DNA from 4 places in the Sodalis sp. RH21 genome. Region 1 is predicted to be linked to each of the others. Evidence: predicted binding sites of a transcription regulator. Region 1 holds the regulator's gene; each other region holds the start of a gene.

What was found. Region 1 encodes CRP, which controls carbon source genes, mostly activating them, when cyclic AMP is high. Its sites were predicted from a motif close to ATGTGANNNNNNTCACAT; they were not measured.
Region 2: the regulator CRP is predicted to act here: its motif matches at 2,468-2,485, upstream of rbsD (D-ribose pyranase).
Region 3: the regulator CRP is predicted to act here: its motif matches at 1,788-1,805, upstream of azuC (stress response protein AzuC).
Region 4: the regulator CRP is predicted to act here: its motif matches at 1,963-1,980, upstream of psiE (phosphate-starvation-inducible protein PsiE).

What each region holds. Positions count from the first base shown of each region.
Region 1 covers NZ_CP178732.1:219,884-223,910, forward strand. The annotation lists gene ACL2XP_RS00970 (YccS/YhfK family putative transporter) at 1-790, opposite strand, end outside; gene crp (cAMP-activated global transcriptional regulator CRP) at 863-1,495, opposite strand; gene ACL2XP_RS00980 (OsmC family protein) at 1,810-2,232, shown strand; gene ACL2XP_RS00985 (phosphoribulokinase) at 2,283-3,152, opposite strand; gene ACL2XP_RS00990 (YheU family protein) at 3,255-3,500, opposite strand; gene ACL2XP_RS00995 (LysE family translocator) at 3,661-4,027, shown strand, end outside.
Region 2 covers NZ_CP178732.1:5,918,954-5,922,980, reverse strand. The annotation lists gene rbsC (ribose ABC transporter permease) at 1-448, opposite strand, end outside; gene rbsA (ribose ABC transporter ATP-binding protein RbsA) at 448-1,959, opposite strand; gene rbsD (D-ribose pyranase) at 1,967-2,386, opposite strand; gene ACL2XP_RS27365 (sulfate ABC transporter substrate-binding protein) at 2,569-3,558, opposite strand; gene pfkA (6-phosphofructokinase) at 3,826-4,027, opposite strand, start outside.
Region 3 covers NZ_CP178732.1:4,422,927-4,426,953, reverse strand. The annotation lists gene ACL2XP_RS20440 (winged helix-turn-helix transcriptional regulator) at 1-187, opposite strand, end outside; gene ACL2XP_RS20435 (MFS transporter) at 298-1,518, shown strand; gene azuC (stress response protein AzuC) at 1,619-1,702, opposite strand; gene bhsA (multiple stress resistance protein BhsA) at 2,067-2,324, shown strand; gene ACL2XP_RS20420 (acyl-CoA thioesterase) at 2,428-2,829, opposite strand; gene ACL2XP_RS20415 (hypothetical protein) at 2,873-3,127, shown strand; gene ACL2XP_RS20410 (SDR family NAD(P)-dependent oxidoreductase) at 3,120-3,914, opposite strand.
Region 4 covers NZ_CP178732.1:729,305-733,331, forward strand. The annotation lists gene ACL2XP_RS03400 (hypothetical protein) at 386-703, shown strand; gene ACL2XP_RS03405 (CPBP family intramembrane glutamic endopeptidase) at 747-1,562, opposite strand; gene psiE (phosphate-starvation-inducible protein PsiE) at 2,041-2,439, shown strand; gene ACL2XP_RS03415 (LysE family translocator) at 2,589-3,197, opposite strand; gene ACL2XP_RS03420 (GlxA family transcriptional regulator) at 3,219-4,027, opposite strand, start outside.

The DNA.
Region 1 (4,027 bases):
CCGCCTCCGCGTGGCTTTGTTCCACCAGCTTTTGCACTTCGTCGGGCTGATGCAGGCTGACGGCGATATGTTCCTGTAAATCCAGCGCGACCTGGAAGGCGCGCAGCAGGCGTTTATATTGCTGTTGATGAGTGGCGGAGAGCATATGCAATTGCTGATAAACCTGCGCTATCAGGTCAATCACCGTTTGCTGGCGGGCAAACAGCGGCGGCAAAGCGGTCTCCGGGTCGGTATGCTGCGTCAGCAGGCTATATTTCGCCTCGATATAATCCGCCAGTTCCCGGTACAGCAGGCTGAGGGTTTCCCGCATCGGCTGCTCTTTCCACAGCCAGAACCACAGGCCGTTGAATAATCCGTACCAGGCGGTACCGGCAATATATAACAGCGGCGGCACGCCAAAAGGCACATTGCCGGCCAGGCCGAGGGTAAAGATGGCGGCGATAAGGGCGGCGGGCAATAAGCGCCCGTGCAGCGGGCTTATCTCGCCGGTCACGCCGAACAGCAGCGCCAGGCCGAACATAATCACGGGCAGCGGCACCGCCAGATGCAGCAACACTTGGATAAGCGTACTGCTAAGGGCGAACAGCAGGCCGCCGATGGCCAGGCGTTTAAAAAAACGTTTATGCAGGGTATCCAGGCCGGCGATATTGCAACAGGCGGGCACCAAAGAGAACAGCAGGCCGTTTTGCAGGCTGCCGAATAGCAGGCCTACCGCCACGGGCAGGCATAATACGATTGTTTGCCGTAAGGCGTAGTTAACTTCGGGGTGATAAATCAGCCTGCGCCACATAGGATCTATGGGCAAACCGTCGGCCGGCGGAAAAAGCGTGGCACAGAGCACCACGCCTGTCTTAAAACGCTATCAGCGCGTACCGTAAACGACAATGGTTTTACCGTGTGCGGAGATAAGGTTCTGATCTTCCAACATTTTAAGGATACGGCCTACTGTTTCACGCGAGCAGCCGACAATCTGACCGATTTCCTGACGGGTAATCTTGATTTGCATGCCGTCGGGATGCGTCATGGCGTCGGGTTGCTTCGCCAAATTCAGCAAAGTCTGGGCAATGCGCCCGGTAACGTCGAGAAACGCCAGGTTACCGACTTTTTCCGAGGTCACCTGCAAACGGCTGGCCATTTGCGCGGATAAACGCATGAGGATATCGGGATTGACCTGTATGAGCTGCCGGAATTTTTTATAAGAAATCTCGGCCACCTCACAGGCGGTTTTAGCCCGTACCCAGGCGCTGCGTTCCTGGCCTTCCTCGAATAAGCCTAATTCACCGATGAAATCCCCCTGGTTGAGATAGGAGAGGATCATCTCTTTGCCTTCTTCATCTTTAATCAGCACCGCGACGGCGCCCTTGACGATGTAGTAAAGCGTTTCTGCTTTTTCGCCCTGATGTATAAGCGTACTCTTCGATGGATACTTATGAATATGGCAATGAGACAGGAACCATTCGAGAGTAGGGTCTGTTTGCGGTTTGCCGAGAACCATTCGCTGTTATCCTCTTTTGTCATCGCTGTCCCTGAGTCAGGACATCGTATTCCCTGTTACGGCGCGGTATTTTTCTCTTACTCCGCGTTAACGGAGCGACGTAAGGGAACTTATTAGGGTCTGGTATTTTATGATGTTCCGATCGAGCTCTTGCCCTTTCAATATCAATGAGGCCGATCCAGCCTTGTTTTTAGCATAGGTTTGAAGCAGTGTCTTCTGTTGTCTTGCATCAGCATGAAGTATGTTCGGTAACATTGCCACTTTTCCAGCAAAAATGTAGTCTGCTGGAAAGCTTTTTATCTGGAGTCATCATAATGCAGGCACGAGTAAAATGGGTAGAAGGGTTATCTTTTATAGGCGAATCATCCTCCGGCCATCAGATTTTAATGGATGGCAATGCCGGGGAGAAGGCGCCCAGCCCCATGGAAATGGTATTGATGTCGGTCGGCGGCTGTAGCGCCATCGATGTTGTCTCGATTTTACAAAAGGGGCGGCAGGACGTGCGGGACTGCGAGGTGAAACTCACCTCCGAGCGCCGTGAAGAGGCGCCCAGGCTGTTTACCCATATCAATCTGCATTTTATCGTGACCGGCGCCGGCCTGACCGATAAGGCGGTTGAACGGGCGGTCGCGCTGTCGGCGGAAAAATATTGTTCCGTTTCCCTGATGCTCGGCGCGTCGGTCAATGTGACCCACAGCTTTGAAGTGCGCGCCGAACGCCACGCTCCCGCCGCATAACCGACCCACGCGCGCCGCGCTTAGTCGCGGCGTATCAATAGCTCCCGCGCTTACTTGATTTCTTTCCCTTCCAGCAATTGCTGCACCAGCGGCCCCACGATCAGCTCCATGGCCAGGCCCATTTTGCCGCCGGGAACCACCAGGGTATTGATATTGGAAATAAACGAACCCTGCAACATGGCCAGCAGGTAAGGAAAATCAATATGATTCAAACTGCGGAAATGAATAACGACAAAGCTTTCATCAAGCGAAGGAATCGCCTTGGCGGCGAAAGGATTTGACGTATCAACGGTGGGAACCCGCTGGAAATTGATATGGGTACGGGAAAATTGCGGCGTGATGTAATTAATGTAATCTTCCATCGACCGCACCACCGAATCCATCACCGCCTCGCGGGAATGCCCACGCTCGCCGGTATCGCGCACCAGTTTCTGAATCCATTCAAGATTAACGATGGGCACCACCCCCACCAGCAGATCCACATGCTGCGCCACATCATGGCGATCGGTGACCACGCCGCCGTGCAGCCCTTCGTAAAACAGCACGTCGGTCGGCTCCGGCAGCGGCTGCCAGGGGGTAAACGTGCCGGGAACCTGATTGTACGGCACGGCTTCATCGTAGGTATGCAGATACTTGCGCGACTCGCCCTGTCCGGACAGCCCGTATTGCTGGAGCGTACGCTCCAGTAAACCGAAATCATTGGCTTCCGGTCCGAAATAGCTGATATGGCGGCCAAGATCGCGGGCTTTGCGGATCGCCATATCCATTTCCGGCCGGGTGAAATGATGAAAGCTATCCCCTTCCAGCTCCGCGGCGTTGATTTTCAGCTGTTGGAAAATTTTACGAAACGCCAGGCTGGTGGTGGTGGTGCCCGCCCCGCTGGAGCCGGTAACGGCAATAATTGGGTGTTTTGTCGACATGGTAACCCTATGCTCGGTTGAAACGCTGCGTGATTAACATATGCCAGGCACTCAAGCCCAGGATAATTGTTATCATGTTTAGCGACGCCGGGCCAGCGCGCTTTATTCTTCGCGCGCCGGATCGTCAGGCTGGGCGTTGAATTGGCTGCGGGGCATGATATTAATATTTTCATGGAGTTCCGACCACACCACCACCGCTTCCCCGCGCTTGAGCTGGCGTTTGACATCCTCGACTTTTTGCGCCAGGGTCTTTTCCCGTTCGCCGTAATCGGTGCCCTCGCGCAGCACAAAGGATTCGATCAGGTTATACAGCGTTTCCGGATCGATTTGTTCCCATGGAATGATCACGTTATTATGTCCCGATAGTCAATAAATCAACATGTTGACGAAATTTCACCTGTTAAGGCTTGTGCAGCTTCAGCGGCGCTGTTAGCTTCATAAATATAATTATAGTGGGGGCAGTTGTACCGTGGAACCAAGTCTTTATGAACCAAGTCTTTTCTTGTCGATGCTGGGTTTTTTATGGGTGGCCGCCATTACCCCCGGGCCCAACAACATGTTGCTGACTGCCTCCGGCGCCAATTTCGGTTTCTGGCGTTCCACGCCGCTGATGCTGGGCATCATGCTCGGCATGCAATGCATACTGCTGCTGGTCGCCTTTGGCGTCGGCAGCCTGATCGCCATTTACCCTTCGCTGCATTTTACGCTGAAAGTGGCGGGCAGCCTTTATCTGTTGTGGTTATCCTGGAAGATTGCCACCGCCGCCTATGAACAATTGGATACCGACAGCAAGCCGGCCCGGCCTATTCCGTTTTATCAGGGCGGGCTGCTGCAGTTCCTCAATCCCAAGGCCTGGCTCATGGCATTGGGCGCCG
Region 2 (4,027 bases), 270 kb from region 1:
CCGGGCTGCCGTTGGTATACACCATGGTGATGCCGCGCAGCAGCAGCATCATGACCAGGGTGGCGATAAAAGCCTGCACCCTGCCCTTCGCCACGATCATGCCCGTCACCGCGCCGATGGCGGCCCCCAAACCCAGCGAGGCGGCCACCGCCACCATGACGTTCATCTCCAGGCCCACCACCGACGCGGCGACCGCGCCGGTCAATGCCAGCAGCGAACCCACGGAAAGGTCGATGCCGGAGGTCAGGATGACCAGCGTCATACCCACCGCCATAATGGCGTTCACCGATGTCTGCTGCAGGATATTGAACAGATTGTTCAGGCTGAAGAAATTGGAACTCATCGAAGACACCACGGCGATCAACACCAGCAATGCAATCAATGATTTTTGCTCTAATAGCCACGCTTTACTGATACCGCGCTTAACGGGGATAGTCCGGGAATTCATCACTGATTCTCCTGCTGTAGTCGATATTGCTTACCGACGGCCGCGGCCATCAGCACTTCCTGGGTGGCCTGCTCGATGGGGAAGGTGCCGCTTAAGCGCCCCTCATGCATCACCATAACGCGATCGCTCATGCCCAGCACCTCGGGCATTTCGGAGGAGATCAGAATGATGCTCAGCCCCTCTTGCTTGAACTGATTGATTAATTGATAAATTTCTTTTTTGGCGCCGACATCGACGCCGCGGGTCGGCTCATCGAGGATCAGCACTTTGGGCCGGGTCATCAACCCGCGGGCGATGGCGACTTTTTGCTGGTTACCGCCAGAGAGCAGGCCGATAGGCTGTTCCATGGACGGCGTTTTGATATTAAATAAACGGATAAAATCGCCTACCGCCTGCTGTTCATCGGCATGCTTCAGCCAACCGGCCTGATGGCTGAAATAGCGCAGGGCGGTCAGCGTCATGTTTTCTTTCACCGACATGCCCAGCACCAGGCCATCGCGTTTACGATCTTCGGAGATGTATACGATGCCGTTGGCCAGCCCATCCTGCGGCGTCCTGGCGACGACGGCCCGGCCGTCGAGCATGACGGCGCCGCCGGTGCGTTTGGCCGCGCCATACAGGGTTTTCATCAGCTCGGTGCGACCGGCGCCCATTAACCCGGCCACGCCGAGGATTTCGCTATGGCGCAGGGTAAAACTGACATCAAACACGCCTGGGCCGGAGAGATGGCTCACCACCAGGCATTCCGCCCCCGGGTCCATATGGATACGCGGATATTGTTCTTCCAGACGGCGGCCCACCATCATTTCAATCAGCGTGTCTTCTTCTAATTCGCTTACCGGACGCTCGGCGATAAACTGGCCGTCGCGCATAACCGTCACATCGTCGCAGATTTCAAAAATCTCTTTTAGCCGATGGGAAATATAAACGATGCCGCAGCCCTGCTGTTTCAGTTCATTGATAACGCTAAACAGCGATGCCGTTTCCGTATCGGTCAGGGCATCCGTCGGCTCATCCATGATAATGACCTGGGACTTGAAGCTGATCACCTTGGCGATCTCCACCATTTGCTGATCGCCAATCGACAAATCCCCCACCAGCCGGTGGCTGCTGTAATGTAAATTCAGCCGTGCCAGCAGCCGGTCCGCTTCGCTATACATCCGCGGCCAGTCAATACCGCCGAAACGGTTAAGAAACTCCCGGCCAAGGAAAATATTTTCAGCAATGGTCAATTGGGGAATCAGGTTCAGCTCCTGATGGATAATCCCGATGCCGGCCTCCTGCGAGGCCTTCGGCCCGCTGAACGTCACTTCGTGCCCCTGGAAAGCGAGGGTACCGGCATCTTTGCTGTAGATACCGGTCAGTACCTTCATCATGGTGGATTTACCGGCGCCGTTTTCCCCCACCAGGGCCATTACCCGGCCGGGATACACCGCCAGCGCCGCGCCGGAGAGCGCTTTCACTCCCGGAAACGATTTATCGATCCCTGTCAGTTGCAGTAACGGTTGCATAAGAACCTCAGAAAGTGACGCCGGAGCATAGGATAACGTTGGCAAAGGGCGAGCACTCACCGCTGCGGATAACCGCACGGCTTTGGCCGGTGCGCGTTTTGAACGCCTGGTGGCTGATATATTCCGTGGTGATGGTATTCCCCTGCCGCTGTTCAAGCTGGGACAGCAGCGCCAGCAGTTCCTGATGCAACTGCGGGTTATGGGTCTTGATCTCTTGGGCCAGGATGGCCTTTTCCACCTGCATTTCGCTGGTCACCACCTCGACCACCTGCATAAATGCCGGCACGCCGTGGGTCAACGCCAGATCTATTCTGAGGGTGGCGGCGGGAACGGGCAGGCCAGCGTCGGCAATGGCCACTTCATCGGTATGGCCTAAACGGGAAATGAGCGCGGAGACGTCGGCGTTCAGTAGTAACCCTTTTTTCATGTTCATTTCTCCCAGCGAAACGTTTCGCTGAGGAAGAAAATAATCAAAAAGAGATCGCTAAACAAGATCATTCAGTCAAAAATGTGATCGCCATCGAAACGTTTCGCTGGCAAGATAAAAAAACCGGCGGGTCCCTGTTTAAGGAACCCACCGACGGTATGAAGTACGGCGCTTATCCGTAATTAACGCTGGTTAATTTGATCGAAGCTGCCGCCGTTGGAGAAATGTACTTTCTGCGCCTGCTGCCAATCGCCGAACGTTTCGGCCAGGGTAAACAATTTCAACTGCGGGAATTCCTTGGCAAACTCTTTGGCCACTGCGGCGTCGCGGGGACGATAATAATTTTTCGCGGCGATGCGCTGCCCTTCCGTTGAATAGAGGTACTTCAGGTATTCCGTGGCAACATCGCGCGTGCCCCGTTTGTCGACGATTTTGTCGACCACCGACACGGTCGGTTCCGCCAGGATGGACTCGCTGGGCACGACGATGTCGTATTTATCTTTGCCGACTTCATTAACGGCCAGCAGCGCTTCGTTTTCCCACGCGATCAGCACATCGCCGATGCCTCGTTCCACAAAGGTATTGGTCGCGCCGCGGGCGCCGGAATCCAGGACCTCGACGTTTTTAAATACGGATTTGACGAAATCCTGGGCTTTAGCCTGATCGTTATTATTATGATGCAGCGCGTATCCCCATGCGGCCAGGTAATTCCAGCGTGCGCCGCCGGACGTTTTCGGATTCGGGGTAATGATGGAAATCCCGGGTTTCGCCAGATCCGGCCAGTCATGAATTTGTTTCGGGTTGCCCTTGCGTACCAGGAAAACAATAGTGGAGGTATAAGGCGCAGAGTTATCCGGCAGGCGCGTGATCCAATTTTTATCGATCACGCCGCGCTCGGCGATGGCATCCACATCATAGGCCAGGGCCAGCGTCACCACATCGGCATCAATACCGTTGATAACCGAGGTTGCCTGCTTGCCGGAACCGCCATGGGACTGGCGAATCGTGACTTTATCGCCGGTTTTGCCCTGCCAATATTTGCTGAACGCCGCATTGTAATCTTGATACAGTTCCCGCGTCGGATCGTAAGAAACGTTCAGGAGCTGAATGTCCTTCGCCAACGCGCTCCCCGATAATAAAATCAATAACAGCCCTGCTTGCCATTTCGACATCGTTCCACTCCCCAAGAGTATTGTGTAAGGTGCATATCGCGTTAGGAGAGAGTGTCAGAAATTGCGGCGTGATTTAAAGAATAAAAACGTAATTTATATAAGTAAAAGAGATAACCGGGGAATTAACGCTACGCGAGCGGGCTGATGGGGTAGGCGCGGAGAATTAAGCGGGTGGGGAAACAGGGCGTGAATAGCGTTCTGGAGAGAGTAAATTCGCGGCATTAACCGGGTTTGGCCCTCATCCCTGAGAGCAACATGACCCGCCAATCAATACAGTTTTTTAGCGCATTCCAGCAGATCGCTTTTAAACGGCCGCTTCATGTTTTCAATGGCATCAATAATATCGTGATGCACCAGCTTTTCGTTCTGTACGCCGACGCAGCGTCCGCCGTAGCCTTGCAACAACAGCTCGATTGAGTAGGCACCCATGCGCGAGGCCAGGATACGATCATAGGCCACCGGGCTGCCG
Region 3 (4,027 bases), 1.8 Mb from region 1:
CCACCAGCCGGTGCAGGCGATCGGAAAGAATGTTGCGCGCTACGCCCAGGCTGCGTTGGAAATCGCCGAAGCGGCGCATGCCATCGAAGGCATCGCGCACGATGAGCAGCGACCAGCGATCGCCGATGACATCGGCGCAGCGCGCCACCGGGCAGGTTTCGCTGGATAAAGTTGTGCGGCGCGGCATGTTATCCTCTTTTGGGTTGGAATTCCTGGGCTTCGGGTTGCATTTTAAAACCAGACTACCTATGATTCAATCAGTTTTGTTTTGAAACTGGATTGCAAAGGTTGGTGGTTATGGTCGGTTCCCGTATTTCGTCCGCAGCGCCCATGCCGCAGGCCCTGGTGCTGCTGTTCGCTGCTGCCAGTGGTTTGTGCGTTGCCAATGTTTATTACGCGCAGCCGCTGCTGGACGCGCTGGCGCTGGATTTCAATATCAGCCATGCCGCCGTCGGCGGGATAGTGACCGCCACGCAGGCCGGATGCGCGTTGGCTTTGCTGCTGCTGGTGCCGCTGGGGGATCGCGTGGATCGCCGTCGTCTTATGATCGCGCAGTTGCTGGCGCTCGTGGCCGCGTTGGGTCTTGTGGGGCTGGCGCAATCCACGACGGTATTGTTGGCCGGCATGCTCGGGGTCGGCCTGCTGGGTACGGCAATGACGCAGGGTCTGATTGCCTATGCGGCCAGCGCTGCCGCGCCCGAGGAGCGGGGCGGAGTGGTGGGGGCGGCGCAGGGCGGCGTGTTTATCGGCTTGTTGCTGGCACGGGTGTTTGCCGGCGGGGTCAGCGATCTGGCGGGTTGGCGCGGAGTCTATTTCTGCGCCGCCGCAATGATGCTGGCGCTGGCGCTACCGATGTGGCGACGGCTACCGGCCTTACCCATCCCATCCGATGCCCCAAGCTATCCGCGTTTGATCGTATCGATGTTTGCATTGCTGCGCGAGGAACGGGTGTTGCTGATTCGCGGCGTGCTTGCGCTGCTGATGTTCGCTGCTTTCAATATCTTTTGGAGTGCATTGGCGCTGCCCCTCAGCGCGCCGCCTTATGGGTTTTCGCATACCGTCATCGGCGCTTTCGGGCTGGCCGGCGTAGCGGGCGCCCTGGCCGCCGCGCGTGCCGGGAAGTGGGCGGATCGGGGGTACGGTCAACGAGCGAGCGCCGTTGCGCTCGTGTTGCTGGTGCTGGCTTGGTGGCCATTGTCGTTGATGGGGTCGTCGCTCTGGGCTTTGCTTGCCGGCATCGTACTGCTCGATCTCGGCGGACAGGCGCTGCATGTGACCAACCAAAGTATGATTTTCCGCACCAGGCCGGAAGCACACAGCCGGCTGGTGGGTATTTATATGCTGTTTTATGCGATCGGCAGCGGGCTGGGGGCGATGGCCACGACAGCAACTTATGCGTATGCCGGTTGGTCGGGCGTGTGTTTTCTAGGCGCCGCGGTCAGTTTATCGGCCTTGGGGTTTTGGCTTGCGACCCTGAGGTTGATGGCGCCAGCCGCTTCATCGAATACGATGGCATAAGAGGTGCAGCGGAATGAAATGGGTTGGCTGGCTACGGGGATCGGGTTTTTTTGCCTGCAAAAAAAAAGCTGCCGAAGCAGCTTTCCAGAGATCTTAATGCTTAATACATTGCGCCCGGCGGCACGTCTTTTACGGTATTAACATAAGACAGCAGGATTTTTTTCAGCAGTTTACGGAATTTCATATGCATTTCCCCAATCAGGTTGCCCGGTATAGTGTTTGCGCTTGATGTAACAATATTATGACTTGCATCACAAAAATGCAACTATATGTGATTAACATCACATAAAAAAGAGCATTTTTTTAACTATCGGGCAAAAGCTCGAATCTAGTCATGCATTATCTTAGCGGGGGGCTTTCCCTTTAACAAAATCCGCGACGGTTAAGATTAAATTTCAATATTTATCAATTAGATGCGTAATATATTAACGATTGATAATAAAATATGTTGATCGGCTGCCGAAAGAGGATTAGTATTTAGTTATCGACCGTTAAGAAATTAACGGCACAAACAACAATTTTACTAACCTTATTTGGGAACACCTATCATGAAAAACGTTAAAACCGCTATCGCCGCTTTAATCCTGGGCTCCGTGTCTTTTGGTACTTTTGCCGCCCAGCTGGTGGATTCCGCACCGGCTAATCAGCAAAAAGTGGGCGTGATTAATGCCACCGGCGGGGCCAGCCTGTCATCTTTGGAAAACGAGTTAGCCGCCAAGGCCGCGCAGTCCGGCGCCAAGTCGTTCCAGATTACCTCTACTTCAGGCCAGAATAACCTGCACGGTACCGCGGTAATTTATCAGTAATCGCCTGCCGGCGGAGGAGCGGGGTAACCCGGGCTCCCACGCCAGGGTATGAAAGATAAGACGCCGGCGTTGGGGGCAAACCTCCGCCGGCGTTTTTTATGGCTTAAAACAGCGGGACGGCTTTGTCGTTGTCATCCACCGCGACAAAATTAAACCTCCCATGCACCACTTCTTCCCGTCCTTCTTCGTACATGTTTTCCAGGAAAATCGAGACATCCACGGCGATGCTGGTGGTGCCGACGCGGCCGACTGTACCCACCAATTCAATAATGGTTCCCGAGGGAATGGGACGGGTGAAGCTGATTTTTTCCGTAGACACCGTTACCAGGCGTTTACGGCAAAAACGGGTGGCGGTGATAAAGGAAACTTCGTCCATCCAGGCCAGGGCGGTGCCCCCAAAGAGCGTGGAGTGGTGATTGATGGTGGTGGGAAACACCACTTTGGCGACCGTAGTGACGGAGCGGGCTATTTTTTGCTGTATTTCCGCATTTAACACATCTTGCATAGCAATGCCTTTACATCTTTTTAACAAAAAACGTGAGGAGATTATGCCTCATCCGTCGCGGACAGCACAGCGGGCCGACTATAAATTTATCCGGGATGGCGTAAAATCCCGTATTTCAGGGGGTATGGTCGGCTTTGCCAACGCGCCGGAAGTCATGGCGGGAGGCGCGGGGTATCCGCCCGCCGATAAAAGCTTCCGCCGCCTGGCGGGAGAAGGGGATCACGGGACGACGGGCTTGATATCCTTCAGGACGAACATCCCGATAAACGCCCCGGCCGGCGCGACGCCGCTTAAATAATACTGTTTATTACGCCGCCGTCCGCGCGCAGGGCGGCGCCGGTGGTGGCGGAAGCCTGCGGCGAGCAGGTATAGATCACCAGGTTGGCGATCTCTTCGGGGGTGGCCAAGCGCTGGAGAATCGAGGTGGAACGCTGTTGGCGCACAAAATTCGCCCCGGCTTGTTCAATGCTGATGCCGGCCTCGGCCGCGGAATCCTTTAGCATCTCCCTGACGCCGTCGGAAAGCGTCGGACCCGGTAATACGGAATTCACCGTCACCCGGCTGCCGGCGGCAAGTCTGGCCAGCCCGCCCGCCACGGCCAACTGCGCGGTTTTGGTCATGCCGTAGTGAATCATGTCCGGCGGAATATTCAGCGCCGACTCGGAAGAGATAAAAACGATACGTCCCCAGTCGCGATCGAGCATGCCTTGCAAATAAAAGCGTGACAGGCGAATACCGGACATGACGTTGGTTTGGAAATAATGTTCCCATTCGTCATCGGCAATCTCAAAAAAGGGTTTCTGGCCGTAGATACCGGCGTTATTCACCAAAATATCCGCGCTAGCCACCGCGCCGGCGATCCGGGCGACGCCCGCCGCATCGGACAAATCCGCCGCCACGCCCCGCGCGCTGGCCTGCGGCAACGCCCGTTTTATCTGGCCCAGGGCTTTGTCCACCGTATCCTGGCTGCGGCCGTTGATTACCACCGACGCGCCGGCGCGCGCCAGTCCCATAGCGATGGCCAAGCCAATACCGCCGGTGGATGCGGTAACGATGGCGGTTTTACCAGTGAGATCGATATGCATGGCATTCTCCTAAAAACAAGATGATAAAGGGAGCCCCTGCCGGGACATCGTGTATCACAGCTTAGCCTGGCCGGTAACGCGCGTCGAATTCATGCGTTTAGCTGGCGTTTTTC
Region 4 (4,027 bases), 510 kb from region 1:
AAGTGGCTTATGAACATAATGATGGGACCACGGCCCATGCCGAAGAACTGTTTTTAACCAGCGACAATCAGCTTACCGTTTTAAGCCCCGAGGTCTCGGAGGCGGTGAGTGAAGACACTGCAAGGTTTCATAAGGCCGGGTCCGCCGGTTTCCGCATCATTTCCGTGGTCGCGGTGCCTTAAGCCGCGGTCCGGGTCGGCCCTGCGGCGTTATCCTCCGGGCTTATCCATTGCGGCCGTGCCGGATAGGGTGATCCGCGTGGACATGCGCCCCCGACATAGGAAACGGCTGCACGTGATCTGGTTTGCGAAAAGATAGCGCCATATCATTGTCTAAGGGGTATTTCTCGGCTACAGTTGCGCTTTCTATCGTTGGGCATCTCAAGATGAATGATACTCGCCATCTGAACGCTCTGTTTGTGATTACTTTGCTGCTGTTTGCGCTGTCGAGGCTGTTTGCCGACGCGGACGGGTGGCGCGTGCCCGCGCTGCATAATATGACCAGCCCGCGGCAGATAAAACTCGATCAAATGGCGCAGCAGGCCATCAAGCACGCCGGATATCGCTGCCCGTCACCGAGCCGGCTACGTATGGACTGGGATGGGGATGTGCTGGTGAGCTGCGGCGACAACAGCGTTCTCTATCAATTGAAAGGCGTGCTAAACAGCAAAAAATTGAAAGTTGAAGTGGTGAACGACGATTAAACGGCGCTGATATCCCACCGGGCAGGCATTATTTAATACCGCCTTACCGCTGATAAAACGGATAGGTAAAAAACAATAAATGCAGCAGGTTTAGCGCAAAATGAAATAGCGTGGCCACCCACAGCCGGCCGCTCCATAACCAGCCCAGTCCGTAAATAACCCCCGCCAAACCCGCAAAGATCGCCAGCAGCGCGCCGCCGCCGATATGCGCAGCGCCAAAAATGGCGGCGGTGATAAATAATCCGGCATAATTGCCCAGCCAACCCGATAAGCGTTGCTGTAAATATCCGCGAAACAGCGCTTCTTCGGCCAGGGAAACAAAAAACAGATTTGCCAGAATAAAAGTCCACAACCACGGCGGATTATGCGGTTCAATGGCCAGCCCCCCCGTCCCCACGGCTAGCAAAAGTAGCAAGGGTACGCTGATTATCAGCAACAGCCAGTGCCAGCGGGGCTGGGTTGACGAGCGCCGATAATAAAATAGCGTCGGCAGGGCGGCTAACAGTAAAAACGGAATGATTGCTTTATCAAAATTAAAATATAGCGTTAACGGCGCGCTATGGGCCCCGGCCACCACGCCGTCCAATATCTTGGGATTGCTGAACCCCGGCGCCTTATGCAGGAACAGGGCCAGCGACGCCAGCACCAGCGCCGCTTCACGAACCACCGCCAAGGTTTGCTTATTCAACGGTGCGCGGGCGGTCCGCGCGATGACGGCGCAGGCTATGAGAAAACCGATGGCATAAAGGGTCAATACCCCTTGGAAATAGGCCCACGCCACGGCGGCGGATAATAAAAAAATTGCCGGATACCGCCGGAAGGGCAAAAAAGCCAGCGCAGCGGCAAGTAACACCCACATTATAACCCCCGTTTAACGTCCCTGTTAACGTTATGCGATCTAATAACGTTATTGTTTTGTGCTCAGTGTTTTATCATAGATTGAACGCGCTGGAAAAGTGAAATAAATAATTTATTATGCCGGATGAAAATCAATCCGTACCGCGGCCTGAATTCAGGGATAAATATTAATAGCGGCGGTTAAGATTAGACGGATAATGATTTTATCAATAATCAGTAAATTATATTTTATGCCTATTAATATCGCATGTCAGTATAGCCAGCGCATAGCACGCCCGCGGACTTTCAGAATTTAATTGATTTTATCTTATATTTTCAAGCGCCGGGCAACTATCGGCGCCTTATCTGGCTTCCTATCTTTTGTGGCACCGGCCGTTCAAAACACGTCATAGCGCTTAAAATTGTGATCTGCGTCACACAAAGTCATGTTATGCTGGCAGTGATTTCTCTGCGAATAACGATGGCAATGAGGTGTGGATATGATTACCAGTCTGCGTGTGGCGAGCGCGCTGCAGATGATTTTAAATATTGGCCTGGTATTCCTGGGCCTGATTCTGATCGTATTTTTAGGCAAGGAAACGCTTCACTTAGCTTGGGCGATGCTGAATACCGACGATCAGGCGTCCTCGTTTTTACTGATTGAAGGTATTGTAAATTATTTTCTTTATTTTGAGTTTATTGCGCTGATTGTGAAATATTTCCAGTCCGGTTACCACTTTCCGCTGCGCTACTTTGTCTATATCGGCATTACCGCCATTATCCGCCTGATTATTATCGATCATAAAAACCCGCAGGATACCCTCTTTTACTCGGCGGCGATCCTGATTCTGGTGATTACGCTGTGGCTGGCCAATAGCAATCGTCTTAAACGCGAGTAACCCGGGCGCGAAGCCGCCGCCGTTCAACGGCGGCGGACAGGCTACCGATAATCCGCCTTGGCCGCGGCGCAGTATTGCGCCGTCAGCCCTGGGCTATCAGCCACTCCCCTGACGCATTCGACGGCTCGGCGAGGGGAATGCCGGCGCGGTCAAAATGATACGTGCAGGTAAGGGGCCAGGGTAAAATACAGCAATAGGCCGCCGCCGCCGATATTGATGATTTTGGTCAGCAGGGCAAAATTGACTTTGGCCGCGGCGACAATAAGCAAATAACCGGCCACCACCAGCCAGACCGCCATGATGGCAATGTGAATCGATGCCAGAACGCCAAAATTCCACAGGGTCATTTGCGCCGCGGGCAAAAATTGCGGCGCCACGGCAAGGTATAATAAAATCGCCTTGGCGTTGAGCACATTCGCCGCGTACGCTTCCTTGATGCCGATGGCTTTGGCCCCGGCTTGCCCCGCCGCGGGCGCCCGGCTTAGGCCGGCGTTAATTAATTTTATCGCCAGGTAGGTTAAATAGAGCGTGCCGAAAAGCTTTATGCCGGTAAGTAAAACGCCATAATGGGCGACCAGGGTGGTGATGCCCAGCCCGGCTAAAAAGGCGTGGGTATAAATGCCCAGCGCCGTGCCGATTATCACCGTCGGCAGCCCGCGGGCGCCCTGGTTGACGGCATTGGTCATCCCCAGGGTAAAGCTGGCCCCGGGTGAGAGCGCTATGGGGAATATCGCCAGTAAAAAACCCGCCAGATCCATAAAGTAGCCCTCTCCCGTTAATTAATTGCCCAGATAGTATTTGCGGTATTCCGTCGGCGTGGTGTTAAGCTGCCGCAAAAAGGTGCGGCGCAGGATATCGACGCTGGAAAAACCGCATTCGGCAGCGATTTCTTTAGGCGCCGCCGGGCTTGATTCCAGTAAATAACGGGCTTTGGCCACTCTTTCCTGTTCCAGCCACTCCGCCGGCGTGGTGTTCAGTTCCTGCTGGAAAATACGCGTAAAATGGCGAACGCTCAGATTCATGTGCCCGGCGAGGGTTTTGACATTTTTTATCGCGTCGAGATGGGCGATCGCCCAGCGCTGGAGGTCCTGCAGCGACGAACGGCCCGCCAGCGACGTTCTGCCCCGACGGCTAAAATGGAGTTGGCCCACCGGGCGTTTAAAGAACATCACTAAATTGGCGGCAATCTCCAGCGCCACGTCCCGGCCGAGATCCTCTTCCACCATCTTCAGGGCCAAATCGAGGCCGGAGGTCACCCCCGCAGCGGTGCGCAGCGGCCCGTCGCACACATAAAGCTCATCGGGGTTCACCACTACCCGCGGATAACGGTTCGCCAGTTCTTCGGCCACCGCCCAGTGGGTAGTGACCCGGTAGCCGTCCAACAACCCGCAGCCGGCCAGGAGCAGCGCCCCGGTGCAGATGGAGCCATAACGCCGGCTGCGCCGGCACCAGGCCTGCAGCGCGGCCGCGACCGCCGGCGTCGGCGCGATGGCCCCGGCATTGGGGGCCCCCGCCACCAGAAAGGTATCGCACGACCCGAGCGGCTCCTGCAACGCGAGATCCGGCAGGATTTTAACGCCGGATGACG